Regions from separate parts of the Rhodopseudomonas sp. BAL398 genome, predicted to be linked through region 2. Evidence: riboswitches for the same ligand, from Rfam matches in the RefSeq annotation. Region 2 holds a riboswitch; each other region holds the start of a gene.

The links. A riboswitch is a leader RNA that binds a small molecule or an ion and turns the genes downstream of it on or off. The one in region 2 is predicted to bind cobalamin.
Positions count from the first base shown of each region.
Region 1: another riboswitch for cobalamin. It lies ahead of RBJ75_RS20635 (DUF1636 family protein); the one in region 2 lies ahead of RBJ75_RS04845 (hypothetical protein).
Region 3: another riboswitch for cobalamin. It lies ahead of RBJ75_RS02875 (DUF4198 domain-containing protein); the one in region 2 lies ahead of RBJ75_RS04845 (hypothetical protein).

Region 1 covers NZ_CP133111.1:4,366,048-4,373,718, reverse strand. The annotation lists gene cobN (cobaltochelatase subunit CobN) at 1-817, opposite strand, end outside; gene cobW (cobalamin biosynthesis protein CobW) at 1,028-2,044, opposite strand; gene cobU (bifunctional adenosylcobinamide kinase/adenosylcobinamide-phosphate guanylyltransferase) at 2,041-2,577, opposite strand; gene RBJ75_RS20635 (DUF1636 family protein) at 2,574-3,041, opposite strand; cobalamin riboswitch at 3,153-3,344, opposite strand; gene cobT (nicotinate-nucleotide--dimethylbenzimidazole phosphoribosyltransferase) at 3,436-4,488, shown strand; gene bluB (5,6-dimethylbenzimidazole synthase) at 4,501-5,175, shown strand; gene RBJ75_RS20620 (Lrp/AsnC family transcriptional regulator) at 5,432-5,944, opposite strand; gene RBJ75_RS20615 (gamma-glutamyltransferase family protein) at 6,161-7,671, opposite strand, start outside.
Region 2 covers NZ_CP133111.1:1,028,451-1,036,121, reverse strand. The annotation lists gene cobF (precorrin-6A synthase (deacetylating)) at 55-810, opposite strand; gene tcuA (FAD-dependent tricarballylate dehydrogenase TcuA) at 1,038-2,426, shown strand; gene tcuB (tricarballylate utilization 4Fe-4S protein TcuB) at 2,413-3,522, shown strand; cobalamin riboswitch at 3,607-3,824, shown strand; gene RBJ75_RS04845 (hypothetical protein) at 3,939-4,523, shown strand; gene RBJ75_RS04840 (precorrin-8X methylmutase) at 4,520-5,149, shown strand; gene RBJ75_RS04835 (precorrin-2 C(20)-methyltransferase) at 5,146-5,877, shown strand; gene cobJ (precorrin-3B C(17)-methyltransferase) at 5,874-6,635, shown strand; gene RBJ75_RS04825 (cobalt-precorrin-6A reductase) at 6,602-7,402, opposite strand; gene RBJ75_RS04820 (bifunctional cobalt-precorrin-7 (C(5))-methyltransferase/cobalt-precorrin-6B (C(15))-methyltransferase) at 7,383-7,671, shown strand, end outside.
Region 3 covers NZ_CP133111.1:618,530-626,200, forward strand. The annotation lists gene RBJ75_RS02865 (DUF6538 domain-containing protein) at 1-934, opposite strand, end outside; gene RBJ75_RS02870 (chloride channel protein) at 1,189-2,973, opposite strand; cobalamin riboswitch at 3,236-3,449, shown strand; gene RBJ75_RS02875 (DUF4198 domain-containing protein) at 3,588-4,376, shown strand; gene cbiM (cobalt transporter CbiM) at 4,393-5,019, shown strand; gene RBJ75_RS02885 (cobalt ABC transporter permease) at 5,024-5,641, shown strand; gene cbiQ (cobalt ECF transporter T component CbiQ) at 5,641-6,435, shown strand; gene RBJ75_RS02895 (energy-coupling factor ABC transporter ATP-binding protein) at 6,422-7,117, shown strand; gene RBJ75_RS02900 (TetR/AcrR family transcriptional regulator) at 7,139-7,671, opposite strand, start outside.

The sequences.
Region 1 (7,671 bases), 2.7 Mb from region 2:
CCGAGGCCGCCAGCACCCCGGCATCGTCGCTCGCCGTGGCGGTGGCGAAAGCGGTGGCGTTGATGATGACATCGGGCGGATAGGCCGCCAGCGCTGCGCGCAGAAACGCCGCCGAGCGCGCATCCTTCAGGCTGGTGACATAGAGGCAGACCGGGTTGAGGCCGCGTTCGTCGAGCGCAGAGCGCAGCGCGTCGATCGCCGCGGTATCGGAGCCCGCGACCAGCGCGCGGTAGAAGATCACCAAGGCGTTGCGCCGCGCGGTAGGCGCGGGTTCGGCCGGCCAGAACCCGGCGGCCGGCATCGGTCGCGCCGGCGGCGGCGCGTCGTCGCGCATGATCAGATAGGCGGCGTAGCGCAGCGCCAGCTGGGCATTGTCGACGCCACCCTCGGAGCAATAGCGCCACAGCGCATGGCTGTCGTCGAGGTCGACCGTGCCGCGCGCCGCCAGCGCCGGATCGAACGCCATCTCGCCCGGCACGCAGGCGAACAGCGTGCCGCGCCGCAGCGCATCGGCGCGTAGACTCTCGACGCCGTGCGGCCAGTAGCTCTCGCCGCCGAGCATCCGCAGCAGCACGATCTTGGCGCCGCGCAGCGTGCGCTCGACATAAGCATCGACCGAGGCCGGATGGCCGAGCGCCAGCAGATTGGTCAGGCGCAGGCTGGGATAATCCTTCGGCAGCGTCGCATGCGCCGCCGCGAAAGCCGCCAAGTCGCTATCGGCGGCCGACAGCACCACGATGTCGGCGGTCTCCTGCCCGAGATCACGCGCGATCGCGCCGTCGTCGATAGTGCCGCCCTGGTCGAGTTTCAGATGCATCCGGGAGAAGTAGCCTTGGTCGTGGTCGAAGTCGAATTGGCTTCCCTCCCCCTTGTGGGGAGGGTCGGCCAAGCGAAGGCGATGCGCAGCATCGCCGAATGCGGAGGCCGGGGTGGGGGTGCCGCGGGCACGGCGCCCGTGGCCCCACACCCGACCCGGCTTCGCTTCGCTCCGCCGGGCCACCCTCCCCACAAGGGGGAGGGAGAAGGACTACCCTGCCAGCGCGCGGCGCGCCGCGGCGGCGTCGAATCCCTTCAGGCCAATCACCACCAGATGCTCTGTTCGCGTCGCATCCGGCCGCGCGAAGGACAGTTCGACGCGGGCGCCGACCGCCTGCACCACGATCGGTGCCGGCCGATCGGCGATTCGCGCGTGGCCCTTGACCCGCAACACGCCGTCGAGACCGAGCGCGTCGGTGACGCGGCCGCGCATCGCGTCGACGCTGCTCGCGGCCGACGGCGTCACCACGATCGACACGAAATCGTCATGGTCGTGCTCCTCCTCCTCGCCATGGTGCCCGGTGCGGGCGGCGAGATCGTCTTCGGCCGCCGCATTCAGCCCGATCAGCACCTGCGGCGCCACGGCGCCATGCGAGCGCACGATGCGAACCCCCGGCCGCAGCATCGCGGCCAGCCGCGTCTCGATATCGGCCAGCATCTCCGGCGCCACCAGATCGGCCTTCGACAGCACCACCAGATCGGCGCAGGCGAGCTGATCCTCGAACACTTCCTCGACCGGATCGTCATGATCGAGCGACGGGTCGGCGGCGCGCTGGGCCGCCACCGCGCCTTCGTCGAGAATGACGCGGCCTTCCGCCAGCGCCAGCGCGTCGACCACGGTGACGACGCCGTCGACGGTGGCGCGCGTTCGCACCGCCGGCCAGGCGAAGGCTTTCAGCAGCGGCTGCGGCAAGGCCAGCCCGGAGGTCTCGATCACGATGGCGTCGAGCGGAATCTCGCGCGTCAGCAATTTGTCCATAGTGGGAATGAAATCGTCGGCCACGGTGCAGCAGATGCAGCCATTGGTCAGCTCGACGATATCGCCGGGCGCGCAGGCATTGGCGGCGCAATCCTCGACCAGACCGCCGTCGAAGCCGGCGTCACCGAATTCATTGACGATCACGGCGATGCGGCGGCCCTCGGCCTCCATCAGCAGCGCGCGCAGCAGCGTGGTCTTGCCGGCGCCGAGAAAGCCGGTCAGCACGGTGACGGGGACACGGACGGTCATGGGTTGAGTTCTCCTGAGCGCTTGAGCCACAGCGGCAGCCCGGCGGCGATGAAAACGACATTGGGAACGGTGGCGGCGACGATCTGGTTGAGCCGGCCCTGCGCGTCGCGAAAGGCGCGGCCGAGCGGCGTCTCCGGCACCAGGCCGAGACCGATCTCGTTGGAGACCAACACGATCGGATATTGCGCCACGCCGAGAAACCGGGTCAGCCGGCGCGCCTCGATCTCGGGGTCGCGCTCGGCCAGCATCAGATTCGACAGCCACAGCGTCAGACAATCCACCAGCACGGCGCGGCCGTGGATGGCTTCGCGGGTCAGCGCCTCGACCAGCGCCAGCGGTTCCTCGACGGTGGTCCAGCCGGCGCCGCGGCGGGCGCGGTGATGGGCGATGCGCGCCGTCATCTCGGCGTCGCCAGCGGTGGCGGTGGCGAGGTAGATCTGCGATCGCCCGCTGGATTCGACCAGCCGCTCCGCAAAGCCCGATTTGCCGGAGCGCGCGCCGCCCAGCACCAGCGTTGAGGACAGCGCGGTCATGACGGGGCGCGTCCGTCGTCCGGCGACCAGCGCGCCGGCGGCAACCGCGCCACCATGCCCTTGCGCAACACCGCAGCGCGCTCGCGCCACGGCACCAGCCCGTAGCCGGATTTTTGGTAGGAGCGCACGAAATCCAGCAGCGCTGCGCTGCCGCTGTCGGTTTCGAGGTCGCCAAACAGGAAGGTGTAGCCATCCGGGCTCGACACCGCGACGGTGGCCGGGCGCTTGCAGACGCTCAGACACTGAACCGGCCGCACCACGACGCCGGGATCGCCGGCGCCGAGCCCGGCCTTGATGGCGTCGAACATCTGCGGCCCGACGGTCGCGCTGCCGTCGGCGGATTTGCAGGTGGTGCAGACGCTGACCACGACCGGGCCCGCGGGGGCGTCGCGGCGGGGTTCGATCGGCGTCAGAGCGTCGGCTGGGTGATCGGCGGAGGCCGGATCGAGGCGGTCGCGGTCCATGTCAAGCTCACGTCAAGGCCTTGCGGCCGCGAGCTTTGTTGGGTTCGCGCGGCAACGGCTTGCGCCGTCACGCTCGCTCCCGTCCGGTGCACCCCGCCCCGACGACGCCTCCAAAGCACAATCCGTGATGGCAGGTCTCCTGGCTCGCGAGTCGTCGCCATTCGCCGCCTTCCCAGGATATCCCAGTGGCCTCGGCGAGGGCTCGTCGCTTACAGTTGCGGGGGCAGCACCGGGATTGAACGAATTCGCACCGGCTTCCCTTTTCACCTTCCACGTGGAAGGACCATCGCCCAAACGCTAACCGCGGTGCCCGCGCCGGTCAACCACGCGAAGGTGGTGTTGACCGAGCAAGCTATCCTGACGTCTGGTGCCGACTTCCCAATGAGGACCCACAATGCCGACCGATACCCTGATATGGCAGCCGCCGGCGATCACGCCGCTTGATCCTGCGGCGGAAGCCGCGATTCGCGCGCGAATCGACGGCAAGGCCAAGCCGCTCGGCTCGCTCGGGCAGATCGAGGATCTGGCGGTCCAGCTCGGCATGATTCGGCATCCCGGCGAACCGCGCGGCGATAATGCCGTGCTGATGGTGTTCGCCGGCGATCACGGCCTGACCGCCGAGGGCGTCTCGCAATTTCCCGCCGCGGTGACGGTCGGCATGGTGATGACCTATCTGGCCGGCCGTGCCTGCGCCAACGCCTTCGCAACCGCCAGCCATGTCGATGTCCGGGTGATCGACGCCGGCGTCGCCGCCACGCTGCCGGCGCATCCGGACCTGATCGACGCCAAGATCCGGATGGGCACCGGCAATGCGGCGCGTGAGCCGGCGATGACGCCGCAACAGGCTGCCGCCGCTCTGACCAAGGGCTGCGAACTCGCGGTCGCCGAAATTCGCGACGGCGCCGACATCATCGCGCTCGGCGAAATGGGGATCGGCAACACCGCCTCGTCGTCGCTGCTGCTGCACCGGCTGGCGCCGGCGCCGCTCGAACAATGCATCGGCGTCGGCGCCGGTCAGGATTCCGCCGGCATGGCGAAAAAGCGCGCCGCGATCGAATTGGCGGCCGCGCGCAGCGACGTCACCGCGCCGCTCGATGTGCTGGCCGAATTCGGCGGGCTGGAAATCGCCATGATGGCCGGCGCGATCCTCGGCGCCGCCTCAATGCGCCGCCCGGTGATCATCGACGGCTTCATCGCCACCGCGGCGGCGCTGCTCGCGGTCCGGCTGTGCCCGGCGGCGCGCGGCTATTGCGTGTTCGCGCATCGCTCGGCCGAGCGCGGCCATGACCTGGCGCTGGCCGCGCTCGACGCCAAACCCTTGCTCGAACTCGGACTACGGCTCGGCGAAGGCACCGGCGCGATTCTCGCGGTGCCGCTGCTGCGCGCCGCGGCGCGGCTGTTGACCGACGTCGCCGATCTGTCCGACGTGCTGGCCGGAAAGATCTGAGCGGACGTAACGATGACCAAAACTCTCCCCAATGCCGCCATTGCGAATGCGGCGCCGCCGCGCTTCGACGCAAAGTTTCAGGCGCAATTGGCCGAACTGATCGCATGGCGCCGTGACGTGCGGCGATTTCGCCCGGACCCGGTCGCGCCCGAGCTGATCGAACGCCTGCTCGATCTGGCGCAACTGGCGCCCTCGGTTGGCAATAGCCAGCCATGGCGCTGGGTCAGCGTCGATAGCGCGGCGATGCGGCAAAAAATCCGCGGCAATTTCGTTCGCAGCAACGATTCCGCGGCGGCGAATTATCGCGGCGCGCGCGCCGAGCTTTACGCGCGACTGAAGCTGGAAGGCATCGACATCGCGCCCCGGCAATTCGCGCTGTTCTGCGATCACGGCACCGCGCAAGGCTCGGGCGTCGGCTGCCAGTCGATGCCCGAAGCGCTGGACTATTCGGTCGCGGTGATGATCGAGACCTTCTGGCTCACCGCCCGCGCCGCCGGCCTCGGCGTCGGCTGGGTCTCGATCCTCGATCCGGTCGAAGTCACCGCCGATCTTGACGTGCCGCAGGGCTGGAAATTCATCGCCTATCTGTGCGTCGGCTGGCCGGTCGAAGAACATATCGACCCCGAACTGGTGCGCCACCACTGGCAGGACCGCACCGGCGCGGGTCGCCAGGTCATCTCGCGCTGAGTCGCGCGCGCGATATTTTTCGGGGTGAACTGATTCACTTGGTGCCAAGGATGCAGTCATTCCGGGGCGCGAGCAGCGATAGCTGCGCGCGAACCCGGAATCTTGCCGAGAGTCCATGAGCGGCTGCCCGTGCCGCAAGATTCCGGGTTCACTCGGCCCATAGCGCGTTGAAGACGCGCGTAAACGCGCTTATCGGCCTCGCGCCCCGGAATGACCGCGCCCTTGGAAAAGCCGCCCGAAAGATGCGCTACACCGCCTACACCGCGACGGCGTGGCGCGCGGGAGAGCGCTCCGGCATCGGCCGCATCGCAGGCCCGCCGAGCGGCAATTCGGTGGTCGATTTAATCTGCTCCATGGTGAACATCGACGAGACGTCCTGCAGGTCGATCTTGGCAATCAGCCGCTGATAGACGTCGTCATAGGCGGCGATATCCGGGACCACGGCGCGGATCAGATAATCGACTTCGCCGCTCAGCCGATAAAAGTCCACCACTTCGGGGAAACTGTTGACGATGCTGCGGAAGCGCTGGACCCATTCGGCATTGTGCTGATTGGTCCGCACCGCGATGAAGACGCTGACGCCGAGATTCAGCTTGTCGGCGTCGAGCAGCGCGACGCGCTTTTTGATGTAGCCGGATTTCTCCAGCTTCTGAATCCGCCGCCAGCACGGCGTCGAGCTGAGACCGACCCGATCGGCGACCTCTTGCATCGACAGGCTGGAATCGATCTGGAGCGTGGCGAGAATCTTGCGGTCAAGCTCATCAAGCATGGTGGCCTCCAATATCCCAGGGCAGATAGGACAATCATGTCGCCTCTTGCGCTGTTTGTGGAAGGCTATTGTTGGAAATACCTCTTTACGAGAATAAACATCCGCCAGATTGCCCGATAAACAGGCGGCACCCTGCCGTATTTCAGGACGACACAGGGGTGAATCGGCCCACGGCCGTTTCGGTTTGGCTGGCATTGCCGCAGGACCGATCGCGCGCTATCGCCCGGCCGCATAGGCCTGCATGCCGCGCGGATTGGCGGCGGCGCGGCGATAGGGCGCGTCGAGCGACGCGGCGACCAGCCGGCCCTCGGACCAATCCTCACCGATTTCGACCAGATGGCCGCGCCGGCGCAATTCGGCGATGGTGGCCTTGGGCAGCCGGCTTTCGACCACCAGCACGCCGGGGCGCGACTGCCGCGGCCAGAACGAGGCCGGAAAATGCTCGCTGTGCCAGGCCGGCGCGTCGATCGCCTCCTGCAGATTCATTCCGGCATGGACGTGGCGCAGGAAGAATTGCGGAATCCACTGGTCTTGCTGGTCGCCGCCGGGCGAGCCCCAGGCCAGATAGGGCTTGCCGTCGCGCAGCGCCATCGCGGGCGACAGCGTCGATCGCGGCCGCCGGCCGGGCGCCAGCGCCGCCGGATGGGTCTCGTCGAGCCAGAACATCTGCGCCCGGGTGCCGAGCGCAAAGCCGAGTTTGGGAATGATCGGCGAGCTCTGCAGCCAGCCGCCGGACGGCGTGGCGGCGATCATGTTGCCGTCCTTGTCGATGATGTCGAAATGCACGGTGTCGCCGCGCACTTGACCCATCCGCCCGACGGTCGGCTCGCCGGCGCCGGAGGCGCCGACCGCGACGCGGGCGCCGGTCGACACCCGTGCGTCGACCTTGCCGGAAAATCCTTCGATCACGCCGGGGCGCAATTCCATCGACGCCGTCTCGCCGATCTGGGCGCGGCGAATCGCGTTATAAGCGTCCGACAGCAGCGTCCCGAGCGGCACTTCGGCAAAATCGGGATCGCCATAGAACGCCTCGCGATCGGCGAAAGCCAGTTTCGAGGCTTCGACCACGAGATGGATGAAGTCCGGATCGACCGGGCTGAGCTTGTCGAGATCGTAGCCCTTCAGGATCGCCAGCTGCTGCAGCGCCACCGGACCCTGGGTCCACGGCCCGGCCTTGAGCATGCGGTAGCGGCCGTAATCATAGCCGACCGGCGGCTCCACGCTGGCCTGCCAGCCCGCCATGTCCTGCCCGGTCAGCACGCCGCGATGCGGCCGGCCGGTGACGTCCATCACCTCGTTGCGGCAGAATCGGTCGATCGCCTCGGCAACAAAACCCTGCGACCAGGTTTTGCGCGCGGCTTCGATTTGCGCTTCGCGGTCGCCGCCCGCAGCCTGCGCTTCCGACAGGATGCGCTGATAGGTGTCGGCCAGTGCCGGATTACAAAACAGCGAGCCGGGCGCCGGCACCTCGCCATTGGGCAAAAACACCGCCGCCGATGTCGGCCAATGGTCCTTGAACAGCGTCGCAACGGTGGCGATCGTGGCGCTGGCGCGCTCGACCAGCGGGTGGCCATGGCGCGCATAGGCAATCGCCGGCCCCAGCACCTCGGCAAGCGGCAGCGTGCCGTAATCGCGCAGCAGCAGCATCCAGCTGTCGAAAGTGCCCGGGATGCACGGCGCCAGCAGCCCGGTGCCGGGGACGAGATCGAGCCCGAGCGCGCGGCAAT
Region 2 (7,671 bases):
CGGCAGTCAAGCGTTTGACCGCTCATTCTCCTGAGCAGATGTCCGGGCCCGGCTTTATCGATCGGCCCGTCGCAGCAGATAGACGTCCATGATCCAGCCGTGCCGCTGGCGCGCCTCCTGCCGTATCGTTGCGATCTTGTCCTTGACCTCGTCGAGTGGTCCGGCGATCAGAATTTCGTCGGGGGTCCCGAGATGGGCGCCCCAGAAGATCTCCAGATTTGCATCGCGCAGCCGGGCAAAGGCCTGGGTGCCGTCCAGCATCACCACCACGCTGCCGGCGTCATCCGGAAACCCCTCCGCGAGCTTGCGCCCGGTGGTCAACAGCACGGGTTCACCGATCTGGTTCAACGTAATCCGGTGCTTGGCGGCCAGCACCTGCACGCTGCTGATGCCGGGGATCACCTCATAGTCCAGCGCCAGACCCTTGGCGCGCACCCGCTCGATGATCCGCAGCGTACTGTCGTAAAGCGCGGGATCGCCCCACACCAACAGGCCTCCGACCTGACCATCCGAAAGGCACGCCTCGAACCTTTGCTGATACAGATCGGCAAGCTCCGCATGCCATCGATCGACATCGTCCTGATAATTGCCCGATGACGCCCGCTGCGGCACGTCGATCGCGACCGTGCGATAATCCGCGCGCTCGACGAAACGCTCGCAGATCGCGCTGCGCAGGTTTCGCAACGCGGCCTTCTCGGCGCCCTTGTCGGGAACGAAGAAGACGTCGACCCGATTCAAGGCCTTGACCGCCTGGATCGTCAGAAAGTCAGGATCGCCGGCTCCGATGCCGATCACCAGAATTTTTCGCATCGATTGGCCGTTCTGCCGCCCCGGCGCGGCGATTGCCGCGGCTCCGCTCCGAAAGCGGCGAAGACAGAGCATGGTCGGTCGCCGCACGCAAGCGCAGCCGCGCTATCCGATCGTCGGACGCAGCGCGCCTTGCCGCGCGGTTGACAATGCAAGGCCGCCGCTCCACTCAGTGCGGCGATCGTCCCCTAACACCAATGTGGTCCCGACATGATCGATCGAACGCGATCATGAGCACCGTGTCCGCCTCGACCAAGATCGATGTGCTGGTGGTCGGTGGCGGCAGCGCGGCCTTGTGTGCCGCCATCGCGGCGCGACGCCACGGCGCCACGGTGCGCCTGGTCGAACACGCGCCGTTGAGCCTGCGCGGCGGCAACACCCGCCACGCCCGCAATTTCCGCCTGATGCATGACACCGCGCATTGCTACGTCCCGGACAGCTATGGCGAAGACGCGTTCATGAACGATCTTCACCGCGTCACAAGGGGCGCGACCGACGCGACGCTGGCGCGTGTGCTGATTCGCGGCTCAGCGACGATCGCTCCCTGGCTGCAGGCCAATGGCGTGGCATTGCAGGATCCAGGCTGCGGCGTGATGCCTTATTCGCAGCGCACCGCATTTTTTCTCGGTGGCGGCAAGACGATGATCAATGCGCTCTATGCCACAGCCGCCAGGATCGGCATCGAGATCTGCTATGACAGTGAGGTCGTGGCTTTGCCGACCAGCGATGGCCAAGGCGGGAACGTGGTGATCGATCGAGGCGGCATCACCGAACTGGTGAGCCCGAAGGCGCTCGTGCTGTGCTGCGGCGGCCATCAATCCGATCGCGCCTGGTTGCGCGACAGCTTCGGCGACGCCGCCGACGGGCTGGTGGTCCGCGGAACGCCCTATGCCACCGGACGGGTGCTGCGGATGCTTCTCGATGCCGGCGCCAGGCCGGTCGGCGATCCGTCGCAAGGCCACATCGTTGCGGTCGATGCCCGCGGTCCGCCGGTCGACGGCGGCATCGTCACCCGCATCACCGCGATCCCTTCCGGCATCGTGGTCGACCGCAACGCTCAGCGCTTCCACGACGAGGGCGAGGACGCGCGCAAGACGCATTATGCCCGCTGGGGCGAGCGGATCGCGCAATGCCCCGGCCAGATCGCCTATCTGATTATGGACGCCCATGGCCGGGCGCGGGCGCTGCCGACAGCGCTGCCGCCGATCGAGGCCGATTCCATCGCGGCGCTGGCGGTCAAGCTCGGGCTCGACCCGGCAGCGCTGGAAGCCACGACGCGCGGCTTCAACGCCGCGATCGCCGGCGGCGAATTAATCCAACGGCGCACCGCACAGTTGGCGCCGGCGAAATCGCATGGCGCGGTCGCGCTCGCGGTGCCGCCCTTCGCGGCCTACCCGATGCGACCGGGCCTGACCTTCACCCATTTCGGCGTCGCCGTCGATCCGCAGATGCGGGTGATCAAATCCGACGGCAGCCGTTTCGAGAACATCTTCGCGGCCGGCATGATCATGGCGGCGAATGTGCTCGGCCGCGGCTATCTGGCCGGCCTCGGCGTCACATTGTCGGCGGTGTTCGGACGCCTCGCCGGCGAGGAGGCCGCGCGTCATGCCGCCCGATGACCTGGAAGCCGAGCGGGTGCTGCGAATCTGCACCGCCTGCATGTATTGCGACGGCTTGTGCGCGGTGTTTCCGGCGATCGCCGGCAAGCATGATTTCGCGCCCAACGACCTCACCTATCTGGCCAATCTGTGCCACAACTGCCGTGGCTGCTGGTACGCCTGCCAATACGCGCCGCCGCATCATTTCGCGATCAACCTGCCGAACACGCTGGCCGAATTGCGCCAGCGCTCCTATGCCGACTACGCTTGGCCGCGCTGGCTGGGTCGTGGCTTTGGCGCCAATGCCCGCGTGGTCGCCGCCATCGTCGGCGGCATCACCGCGTCGATGCTGATCGCCACGCTGCTGCTGGTGCCGGCCAATGTGCTGTTTGCCGCCCATCACGGCCCGGGCGCATTCTATCGGGTGGTGCCGTGGCCGATCATGGCCGGGGCCGCCGCGGCGACGCTGCTGTCGGCGATGCTGGCGATCGGCATCAGCGCGGCAAGCTATTGGCGCGCGATCACCCCCCGCGCCGGGACCAAGGCCATCTTGCGCGCGCTGTATCCCGCGGTGCTGGATATCGTAACGCTGCGCAATCTCGGCGGCGGCGGCCCCGGTTGCAACGACGCCGACGAGAAATTCTCCCAGCAACGCCGATGGTTTCACCACGTGATGGTGGCGGGCTTCGCGTTCAGCCTCGCCGCGACGCTGATCGCGGCATTCTATCATCACGTCTACGCCGTCGCGGCGCCCTACTCCTTGACCAGCCTGCCGGTGCTGGCCGGTGGCATCGGTGGGGTGACGATGCTGATCGGGATCGGCGGGCTGTTGCTGCTGGAACGGCGCGCCGACCGCGCCCTCTCCGCCGCCGCCGAGATTCGGCTTAACATCGTGTTCCTGGTCCTGCTCGCTTTGGTGGCCGGGAGCGGCCTTGCGGTGCTGGCGCTGCGCGAGACCGCGGCGATGGGGCTGGTGCTGACGCTGCATCTGGGCATCGTGATCGGCTTCTTCGCCATCCTGCCGGTCAGCAAGGCGGTCCACGGGTTGTATCGATCGCTGGCGCTGCTACGCGCCGCGATCGAGCGCGCGCGCCCGCGACGCAGCGGCGACGAGTGACATCGGTGCAGCCGCAGGACCATCGGGCGCAAGCCGCGGCCGATCGCGCCGTGTGGAGGATTGACTTCCCGGCGTTTCCGTCAGATTGAACCCGCAGCCGATGGTGCCTTGTCTGCGGACAGGGCGAAAAGGGAATACCGGGTGTCAGGATACGGCAAGTTGCCGGATCCGGACCAAGCCGGAGCTGCCCCCGCAACTGTGAGCGGAAAGCCTGCACCGAAAACCACTGGGTCTCGACCTGGGAAGGTGGTGCCGGCGATGACCCGCAAGCCAGGAAACCTGCCGTCGCCTGCTTTGTTCGCCATTCCGGGCGGGGTGTTTCGGAGTGAAGACGTTGGTCGATCGGAGTGCAGGTCCGCTCGCCGCATGTCTGGGTCTCGCGCTTTGCGCGGCCCATCCGGCGACGAGGCTTGCCTATGGATCACTGCGATCAACACGCGCCTGGCCAGGCGCCAGCGGCCAACTTAGTCGAGCGAACGGTCTCGCCGCGGCCCGGCCTCGAGCAATCCGCCGCCGAACTCGTGGTGCTGTCCTTTGCCGACGATGACCTCGCCGCTTTCGCGGCAGCATCGCGCGCGGCTGATGGCTTGCCGCGCCTGCATCTGGCCAATCTGCGCGATCTCGTCGATCCGCATGCGCGCGAGCCGCTGATCGCGACCACGCTGGCGCAGGCCCGCGGAATTCTGATCCGGCTGGGCGGCGGCCTGCCCTGGCCTGACGCCGTCGCGCGGGTCGCCGCGATGGCCGCCGCCAAGGGCATCGCGCTGGCGATCGTTCCGGGCGATGGCCAGGTCGATCCGCAATGCGACGCGGCCTCCAACCTGCCGCCCTCGACGCTGCGCCGGTTGAAAGCCCTGTGCGACAAGCCCGGTCCGGACTCAGCCCGCGCGGCGCTGGTCCAGCTGGCATTGGCCTCCGGTCTGCGAGCAGCGCCGCTCACCCACGCCACGCTGCCGCCCAGCATCGCCCCGACACCGACCCATTCCGAGGCCGCCTCATGAGCTACGTCTACGAGAAAAACGGCGCCGCGATCTACGCGCGCTCCTTCGCCATCATCCGCGCCGAGGCCAGGCTCGACCGCTTCGATGCCGCCGACGAGAAAGTCGCGGTCCGGATCATCCACGCCAGCGGCATGGTCGAGGTCGCCGACGACATCGTCTTCACCGGGGGCTTCAGTGTGGCCGCGGCGCATGCGTTGCGCGCCGGCGCGCCGATCCTGTGCGACGCCCAGATGGTCGCCAACGGCATCACCCGGGCGCGGTTGCCGGCCGATAACGAGGTGATCTGCACATTGAGCGATCCGCGCATTCCAGCACTGGCGGCGCGGCTTGGCACCACGCGGACCGCCGCGGCGATCGAATTGTGGCGCGACCGACTGGCCGGCGCCGTGGTGGTGATCGGCAACGCGCCGACCGCCCTGTTCCGGCTGCTGGAGATCCTGCAGGAGCCGGGCGTGGCCCCGCCGGCCGCGGTGATCGGCATTCCGGTCGGCTTCGTCGGCGCCGCCGAATCCAAGGACGCGCTGCTCGACTACGCCCTGGTGCCGAGCGTGATCGTGCGCGGACGGCGCGGCGGCAGCGCGATGGCGGCCGCCGCCGTCAACGCTGTGGCGAGTGACATCGAATGAGCCGCGCCGCGACGATCTATGGCGTCGGGCTCGGCCCCGGCGATCCCGAGCTGATGAGCGTCAAGGCGGCGCGGCTGATCGGCCAAGCCCGCGTCATCGCGCATTTCCGCAAACCCGGCCGCGCCGGCAATGCTCGTAGTTTGGTGGAAGGCATGCTCGCGCCCGGTGTGGTCGAGGAAGCGATGGAATATCCGGTCACCACCGAAATCGCGGTCGATGACCCCGCCTATAATGCCTGCCTACGCGATTTCTACAACGGCTGCGTCAAACGGCTTCTCGGTCATGTCGACGACGGCCGCGACGTCGCGGTGCTGTGCGAGGGCGATCCGTTTCTCTATGGCTCGTTCATGCATCTGCACAGCCGGCTCAAAGGCCAAGCCAAGGTCGTGGTGGTGCCGGGGATTTCCGGGATGTCGGGCTGCTGGACCGCCAGCGACATGCCGATCACCTTCGGCGACGACGTGTTGAGCGTGGTGCCGGCAACGCTCGACGAGGCCAGCTTGCGCGAACGCTTCGCTGGTGTAGATGCGCTGGTGGTGATGAAGCTCGGCCGCAATCTGCCGAAAGTGCGCCGCGCGCTGGATCATGCCGGGCTCACCGAGCGCGCGGTCTATGTCGAGCGTGGCACCATGGCCGAGCAGAAGGTGATGCGGCTGGCCGACAAGACCGACGACGAGGCGCCCTACTTCTCGGTGATCCTGGTCCATGGCCAAGGACGACGGCCATGAGCGGATCGCTGATCATCGCTGGCCTCGGGCCCGGCGCCGCCGATCTTGTGACCCCGGAAGTCACCGCCGCGCTGGCCCAGGCCACCGATCTGATCGGCTACGCGCCCTATGTGGCCCGCGTCGCCGAGCGGCCCGGCCTCACCCGTCACGGCTCCGACAATCGTCAAGAGCTCGACCGCGCCGGGCACGCGCTGCGGCTGGCCGCGCAAGGCAGGCGCGTCGTCGTGGTGTCGTCGGGCGATCCCGGCGTATTCGCGATGGCGGCGGCGGTGTTCGAAGCGGTCGATGCCGGCGATCCGTCATGGCGCGAGCTTGATATCAGAGTATTGCCCGGCATCAGCGCGATGTTCGCGGCCGCAGCGCGGATCGGCGCGCCGCTCGGCCACGATTTCTGTGCGATCAATCTGTCGGATAATCTGAAGCCGTGGCAGCTGGTGGAGCGTCGGCTGCGGCTGGCGGCCCAGGCCGATTTCGTCATCGCGCTGTATAACCCGCTGTCGAAGGCGCGGCCATGGCAGCTCGGCCGTGCGCTCGACTTGCTGCGCGGGGAATTGCCAGGCCACGTGCCGGTGATCTTCGCCAGCGCCATCAGCGACGCCAGGGAGGCGATCGACACTGTATCGCTCGCTGAGGCGGCGGCAGAGCGCGCCGACATGCGCACGCTGGTGATGATCGGATCAACCCAGACCAGGCTGATCGAACGCGGCAACGGCAAGCCGTTCGTCTACACGCCGCGTTCCGTTGGAGTGGCATCGTGACCGAGCCAGCGCAGCACCGCGGCGACGGAATCGACCACCTCGCGCGCCGGAACGTAAGGTCGCCGCACCATCACCACCGGCAGAGCCAGATCGCGCGCGGCCTCGATCTTGGCCGAGGCGGCATCGCCGCCGGCATTTTTCGCGACGATGAGATCAGCGCGAAACTCTGTCAGCATGGCGCGATCGGCGGCGCGCGCGAACGGCCCGCGCGCCACGATCACTTCGGCATTGGGCAGCGGCAGCGGCGCGAGCGGCGTATCGACCAGCCGCACCAGATAAGCGTGCTGCGGATGCGCGGCGAAGATGTTCAGATGCATCCGGCCGATGCCGAGAAAAACCCGGCGCGGCGCGGCGCCGATTGCGACGGCTGCGGCATCGAGATCGTCAACCTCGATCCAGCGATCGCCGCTTTGGCGCTGCCATGGCGCCCGCTCGAGCGCCAGCAGCGGCACCCCCGCCCGCTCGCAGGCAGCGACCGCATGCGCGCTCATCTGCGCCGCGAACGGATGGGTGGCATCGACGACGCGGCCGATCCGCTGCGCACGCAGATAGTCGGTGAGCCCGGCGACGCCGCCGAAGCCGCCGACGCGCCAAGCGATCGGCGGCGGCGTCGGATTGTCGGTGCGCCCCGCATAGGACAGCACGGCATCGATACCGGGCGCGCCGGCCAATGCCTGCGCCAGCCGGTTGGCGTCGGCGGTGCCGCCGAGGATCAGAACGCGGCGCTGGTTGCTCGAACAGGATGTCATGATGCCGAGCGATGACATGCAACCACCCTGGCTGTCCATGATCGGAATCGGTGAGGACGGGCTCGACGGGCTGTCGGCGGCAGCGCGCGGCCTCCTCGGCGACGCCGAACTGATCGTCGGCGGAGCGCGGCATCTGGCGCTGGTCGCGGCGCTCGGCAAGCCGACGCTGAGATGGGAGAGTCCTTTCGCCGCCTCCTTGCCGAAGCTGCTGGCGCAGCGCGGCCGCCGGGTGGCGGCGCTGTGCTCGGGCGATCCGTTCTGGTACGGCGCCGGCGCGGTGATCGCCG
Region 3 (7,671 bases), 410 kb from region 2:
GAGAGAATGGCGTCTTACGTTTCTTGTTCGCGGCTATCGCCTGGGGAAGCGTCATGCCTGGAAAGCGCTTCGTATAATTCGATGGCGTGTCGGCAAGAGCGCGTTTTAATCCTAGGAGGTCTGCACGGACGATTCTGTAGAGCGGCTTTTTGTCTTCCAAGAATTCTTCAAACATTCGTATCGCGACTTCGCATTCCTTATTGGTCGCGGGCATGGCGCTGCGCTCTTTGCAGTATTCCGGGAAGACCTCGCCCAGCGATTTGGCGCTGTCGGCATCCAACATGCGGACCAGCAGCGGATCAGATGCCAACGGCTTTGCGGGGATGAGCAGGGGATGGGTAGGAGTGCCATTGAAATCCCCATCATCACGTTCTTTGTTTCGCTTGATGACCTCAAGCTGGATACCTGCCAGATCGCGGGCGCGTTCCCGCCATTCCGCTGTTCCGGTCTTGACGTCGGTATATCCATCCTGCCGCATCGAATCGATGATCCAGCCGACGCCCGCCGCGATTTCGTCATTGCCGACCTTGCCGCCAGCAATTTTCCGTAGCCGTGCTTCATACGCCGGACCGAAGTTAGACATGTCGGCAGGGGGCTCGTCCGCGCTTCCGTGCATGGCTCTCTCATGGTCGTCCTCGGCAAGTTCGCTGGCGTAATGGGCGCCAGCCATTTGCCGAACCGTGAGTGGCTTGCCCGGCTTAGGCTGAACCTTGGGCTTGAAGGTCGTTCTAACTTGTTGCCGTGCGGCATCGATCTGCACCTGCATGTCCGCGACTGCAGCGGAAAGACGCCTGCGCGCTTCCCGGCGGTCGGCTCCCAAGGGGGCGGTCAATTCCCACTTGTCTGCGAACAGCGAGCGGAGGGCTGTCGGGATGACAATGCGGGCGTAATGGCGGCCGTTGCGGGTGAGCAGGTGAGGGATTTTGGCTGCCAATTTTGCCTCTGTTACAAAAATTTCTGTGAAACAGTTTGTAACATGAAGGTGTGAAAGTTATGCCGATAAAATAAGGGGAATATGTATATTGCTACAAAAAATACGTGAGGAGCGGGTTCCCTTCACCCGCTCCAATGATTTCAAGGCGTTAGCCTGTCTGGTGGATCCCGATCTGACCGGGCTGCCGATTCCCTCAGACCGACAGCCATTCCTCGCCCGGCGCCGATCGGCGCCTCCCGGGCTGACCGTCCGGGTCAGCTGCCGAGAACCCCGCGCGTCGCCTTGTCGAGTTCTTCGACGTAGCGCCGCCGCGCGAATGACTCGCTGAGAAAGCCGATCACCTTGCGGTTGTCCTCGGATTGGATCACGGCGAGCAGTTCGGCTTCGGCGTCGTCGAAGATTTTCATGGCAGTCTTGATGTTCATCTCCGGCCGCAGCGCCACATCGATATATTTGGCGAGCTCGACCACCTGGATCTCGTCGGCGATCGAATCGAGATCGCCGGAAAACAGTTCCGGCAGCATCACCACCCCGCAATATTCGTCGGCCTTGTTGACCACCACGATGGCCCGACAGGAGCCCAGCGCGAATTGAGCGCGGCAGGCGGCGATCGTCGCGGTCGAGGGCACCTGGCCGATATCGGTTCGCATCGTGCGTTCGACCGTAAGATTGCGCAGCCAGCCGACATCATTGGCGCTGCGGATGGTTTCGCCGCTGAGATGAAGTCGCCAGGTCGAGAACGAGTGACCGAACAGGAAGCGGACGCCGATGCTGGTCACGATGCAGGCGGCCAGAACCACCGCCGTCACGTCGACATTTCGTGTCATTTCCAGGACCAGAAACGCCATGGTGAGCGGTCCGCCGACGATGGCGACGCCAAGCGTCGCCATGCCGGTCAGCATGCTGACCTGGGGATCGACGGCGATGGTGGGCAGCCATAGCAGCAGCACCGCCGCGTAGAATTTGCCGATCAGGCTGCCGACAAACAGCGAGGCGAAGAACAACCCGCCACGAAATCCGGACCCCAGGGAAATCATGCAGGCCGTCATCTTCAGGGCAATCACCACCGCGATCACCCCGATCGCCATCTCCCGATGCAGATCGAGCAGCATCGCCCCGTGGCCCGCCGCCAACACCTGCGGGGTCACGATTGCCAGACAGCCGACCAACAGCCCGCCGACCGCGGGTCTGATCCAGACCGGCATCCCGGTTCGGGTAAAGATCTTTTCGAAGACCGGCGAACTGCGCATCACCGCGATGCCGACCGCGCCGGTGATCAGCGCCAGCGCGATCAGCGCCAGATATTGCTCGACCCCCACCGCGCTGACCCGGAGCAGCTCGAGCGAATAGGGGGCGCCGCCGAGCCAATGCGCGGTGATCGCGCCGGCCAGGGAGGCCGCGAGAATCGGCGCGGCGCTGGCCACCGAATAGACCCCGACAATCAGCTCGCAGGCATAGAACGCGCCGGTGATCGGCGCGCCGAACGCCGCCGCAATCGCCGCGGCCGAGCCGCAACCGACGATCAGGCGCTGGTCGTTTCGCCGCAGATTGAGGAATTGCCCGAGCAACGAGGCGGCTGCGGATCCGATCTGGGTATAGCCCGCCTCGAGTCCGACCGACGCCCCGCAACCGTTGGAGATCAGCGTCTGACCGCTGACCACCGCGCTGTCGCGAAACGACAACAGCCCACCGCGCAGCGCATTGGCCTCGATCGGGTCGACCGCATGGGCGATCTTCCAGCGCCGTCGGCTCCACTCCATGATGCCGAGCACAAGGCCGCCGATGGCCGGGGCCATCAGCGCCACATGCGGTGTGACATAGGCATTGGCGCTCAGCCGCACATCGACCGCGATGCCATAGATCAGAACGTGGGCGATCTGGGCGATTTCGCTCATGAGGGTGACGACGGCGCCGACGCCCACGCCGATCAGCAAGGCGAGCGGGACGAGGTAGAACTCGTTGCTGCGCAGCAGCAGCCGCATTCGCATCAAGATCAGATTCAGGCCCAGGCGATCATTGCGGTGTTGAACCTGATCCATCTCCGCCAACTCGATTCCACCAATCTCAGCGTTTCGTTCAGCCGGGCCGCTCGGCGCGGTCCCCAGGCGATCGCCGTCCTTCTAGCCATAAGGAGATGGCGCTGTATATCTCGATTCATCCGTAGCTCGGGAGAGCCGGCGGCCGCGCTGCCGGGCGGCGCCAGCCTACGGCGACTCGGCCGCCGGGGGGCAGATCTGCCGCGAGCGCTACGAACAGGCTCGCAAGGCCCGCCGTTGGGACCATTTACAGACGTTGTCATGCTTGATAGGCATCAGGCGTAGTTCTCGTTCGGCGGTGCCGGACGAGATAATAGGGAACACGGTGCGCCGCGTCCGCGCGGTTATTCCGAGGCTGCCCCCGCAACTGTAAGCGGCGAATCTCGCCGAGAGAACACCACTGGTCCGCAAGGGCTGGGAAGGTTCGGCGAGATGATGACCCGTGAGCCAGGAGACCTGCCACAACCGTTCGCAGCCGCGGACGGCTCGTTCGTCTGACGCCGGGGTGTGCGTCGTGCAACATCACGGCGCGACTGCGCCGGTGTGAGCACGGGTCCTCGCGCGTCTCCTTATGGGAATCGCGGCCGCAATCCGGCCGCGTGTTGGGAGACACGTTCATGAAACTCTTCAATTCAGTTCTGGCCGCTGCTGTGCTGGCCTGGGTGGCGCCGGCCGAAGCCCACTTCCAGCTGATCTATACCCCCAAGGTGAACCTGGAGAAGCGGACCGAGATCCCGTTGTTGCTGGTGTTCTGGCATCCGTTCGCGAATGGCCACGCCATGGACATGGGTAGGCCGGAGCAATTCTTCGTCATCAACAAGCACAAGAAGACCGATCTGCTCGGCACGCTGGCGCCGGTGACCTTCAAGGGCGCGGAGAATTCCGCCGCCGCCTTCGAGACCAAATTCACCCCCAAGGGACTTGGCGATTACGTCTTCGGCCTGGTGCCCGCGCCCTATCTGGAGACCTCCGAGGACAAGTACATCCAGCAGATCACCAAATCCTTCGTGAATCTGGGCGGCGCGCCGACCGACTGGGACAAGCCGCTTGGCCTGCCGACCGAGATCGTGCCGCTCAACAAGCCGACCGCGATCGTCGCCGGATCGACCTTCTCCGGTCGGGTTCTGTCCGAAGGCGAGCCGGTCGCCGACGCTGAAGTCGAGATCGAATATATCGCCGCCGAACCGGACCTCGCCACGCGCAGCGCCGGCAAGCCGAGCGTCACGCCACCGCCCGGCGGCACGCTGATCGCCAAGACCGACGCCAATGGCATTTTCACCTTCGGCATTCCCAAAGCGGGGTTCTGGGGTTTCGCCGCGCTCGGCGTCGGCCCGGCGAAGAAATTCGAGGGCAAGGATCTGTCGCAAGACGCGGTGATCTGGGTCCGCGCCAACGATCTCAAGTGACGCCAGGAGAGCCGCCATGCATATCGTCGACGGAGCGCTTTCCCTGCCGGTCCTCGTCACCGGCTCCGCGATCGCCGTCGCGGGCATCGGCATTGGCCTGCGACAGATGCCGATCGACAAGATTCCGGCCGCCGGGGTCCTGAGCGCGACCTTCTTCGTCGCCTCCCTGGTCCATGTTCCGATCGGTCCCTCGAGCGTTCACCTCATCGTCAATGGCCTGGCCGGGCTGGTGCTCGGCTGGGCGGCCTTTCCGGCGCTGTTCGTGGCTTTGTTGTTGCAGGCGGTGTTCTTCGGCTTCGGCGGCCTGACCGTGCTGGGCGTCAACACGGTCGATATCGCGCTGCCGGCGCTGATCGTCAGCTATGTCTGCCGGCCCGGCATCGTCCACGCCTCGCCGGCGGTGGCGGCGATTTGGGGCGGGGTTGGCGGCGCGCTGGCGATCGCGCTGACGGCGATCTGCGTCGGCGTGGCGCTCGGCTTCTCCGGCAGCGAATTCATCCCCGCCGCGAAGCTGGTCTTCATCGCCCATATTCCGGTGATGGTCATCGAGGCCGTTCTCACCGCCGCGGCGGTCTATCTCGTGCGCCGGGTCAAGCCGGAATTGTTTGACGCCTTCGCCGCGCCGGCGCCCCAGGGAGCATGATGCCATGATCAAGACCGCGATGACTAAGACCATTGCCTCGGTGCTGCTCGCGCTGCTCATCGCCTGCGGAGCCTGCGTCCCGGCGCTGGCTCACAAGGTCGTCGCCGGCGCCTATGCCAGCGGCGACCGCATCGAGGGTGAAATCGGCTTCTCCGACGGTTCGATGGCCAAGAACGCTCTGGTCGAAGTTCTGGCGGAGGATGGCGGCAAACTCGGCGAGACCCATACTGCCGAGGACGGCACCTTCGTCTTCACGCCGACCAAGCGGGTGGTCCATATTTTCCATGCCGATCTCGGTGGCGGCCACGTCGCCAATATCCGCCTGGAAGTCTCGGACCTGCCTGCGACGCTCAAAGCGTCAGGTACCGACAAGGCCCCGGCCGCCGCCGTGACCAGCGCCGCGAAGACGGCCGAAGCTGCCGCGGGCGGGATCAGCGATGCGCAACGTGCGGCTCTCGTCGAGGCGGTGCGCAACGAGGTCAAGCCGCTGCGGCGGGAGATCATCGCGCTGAAGGAGAAGAACGACCTGCAATCGATCCTCGGCGGCATCGGCTATATCGGCGGCCTGTTCGGCCTGTGGTTCTTCCTGGCCGCGCGACGCCAGCAAAAGCGGGCCGCCTGATGGGCCACGTCATCGGCGGCGAAGTGGTTGGCGTTCTGGAGACGGCGGTCACGCGGCGCAGCCCGCTCGCAGGGCTCGACGGACGGGTCCGCATCATCGTCACCGCCGTCTTTGCCGTCACCGTCGTATCGCTGAGCCATTTCGGGCCGCTGCTCGCGGCCTTGGCCGGCGCCGTCGCCATCATGCTGCTGGCGCGGCTGCCGATCGCCCGCACGCTTCGCCGCGTCGTCGCGATGGATGCCTTTATCGTGTTCATGATCGCGACGCTGCCCTTCACGGTGCCGGGCGAGCCGCTGTTCAGCCTGTTCGGTTTTCCGGCGAGCCGGGAAGGGATGGTGGAGGCACTGACGATCGCGCTCAAGGCCAATACGGCGGTGCTGGCGGCGATGGCGCTGCTGTCGTCGTTCGATCCGGTGGCGTTCGGGCGGGCGCTGGCCCGGCTCGGCATGCCCGAACCGCTGGTCCATCTCATCCTGTTCAATGTCCGCTATATCGACGTGCTCGACCGCGAGTATCAACGGCTGCGCGTGGCGATGCGGGCGCGCGGCTTTCGGCCGTCGAATTCGCGTCACACCTATGTCAGCTTCGGCTATCTGATCGGGATGCTGCTGATCCGCGCGCTGGAGCGTTCGGAGCGCATCTTGCAGGCGATGAAATGCCGGGGCTTCTCCGGGCGGCTGTTCCTTGACGCCGACGAGCGCATCGGACAGATGGATGTCGTGTTCGCTGCCGTCTGCGGCGCCTTTGTCGGCGGTCTCGTCCTGTGGGAGATGATCATCCGTGCCACTGTTTGACGTTCGCGGCATCGTCTTTGCCTATCCCGGGCAGCCCAATGTGCTCGACGGCGTCGATCTGGCGCTTCATCCCAGCGAACGTCTGTGCGTCGTCGGCCCCAACGGCGCCGGCAAGAGCACGCTGCTGCAAATTCTGGTCGGCCTGCTGCTGCCGCGCGCCGGAACGGTGACGGCGTTCGGCAGCGTCCGCCGGGTCGAGCGCGATTTCCACGACGTCCGCCGCCGCGCCGGCTTCGTGTTCCAGGACCCCGACGATCAATTGTTCTGCCCGACCGTCGCCGAGGACGTCGCGTTCGGCCCGCGCAATCTCGGCAAGACTCGCCAGGAGGCCGCAATGATCGTCGATGCGACGCTCGAGCAACTGGAGCTTTCGCATTTGCGCGATCGCGTCACCCACAAGCTCTCCGGCGGTGAGAAGCGGCTGGTGACGCTGGCTGCGGTGCTGGCGATGCAGCCCGAGGTTCTGCTGCTCGACGAGCCGACCAACGCGCTGGACGAGCGCATCTATGGCCGTCTGATCGATATCCTGACCGGCCTGCCGCAGGCGATGATCGTGGTCTCGCACGACCCGCATTTTCGCCGCGCGATCGGCACCCGCAGCGTCGGTCTCGGCGATGGGCGGTTATCCGCGCTGGACGAGACGTCGCGTGTCGATGCCCGGATCATGCCGCGCTCGCGATAGCGGGATTAAGCGCTGCGACGCTCAGCGTCCGCGTCGCGCCGGCTTGGCCTCGCCCGGACTCCTGACCGTCCCGCCCAGCGCCAGCACCGCCACGCCGACAATCCGTTCAATTACCGCGCCGACGTCGTCGAGGTCGCACTGATCGTCGGAGAGGCGCAGCAGCCGTTCGCTGTCGCGGATGGTCTGGTGCGCCATCGCCAGGGCGAAATGCAGGCCCCAATAGATTTCGACGTCGGGCACGCCGGGCAGCGAACGCCGCATCGCCGCGGCGAATCTGCGCAGATGGTCGATCTCGCGATTCTTGATCTTGCGGATCGGCGCCACCGATTCGATCGAGGCCCGGATCATGAAACGCGCGGCGTCCGAGCGTTGCTTGTCCGGGCCGAGGCAGCCGCGCAGCGTCGGCCCGACCAGCGCGCGCAGCACCGCGTCGATGGCCGCGCGCCCGCCGCCGGCGAGCTCCGCCGCCTTCAATTCGTTGAGCCGCTCGCGATTGGTGGCGAGGCTGCGGCTGACGAACAATTCGGCGATCAACTCGTCCTTGGAGCCGAAAT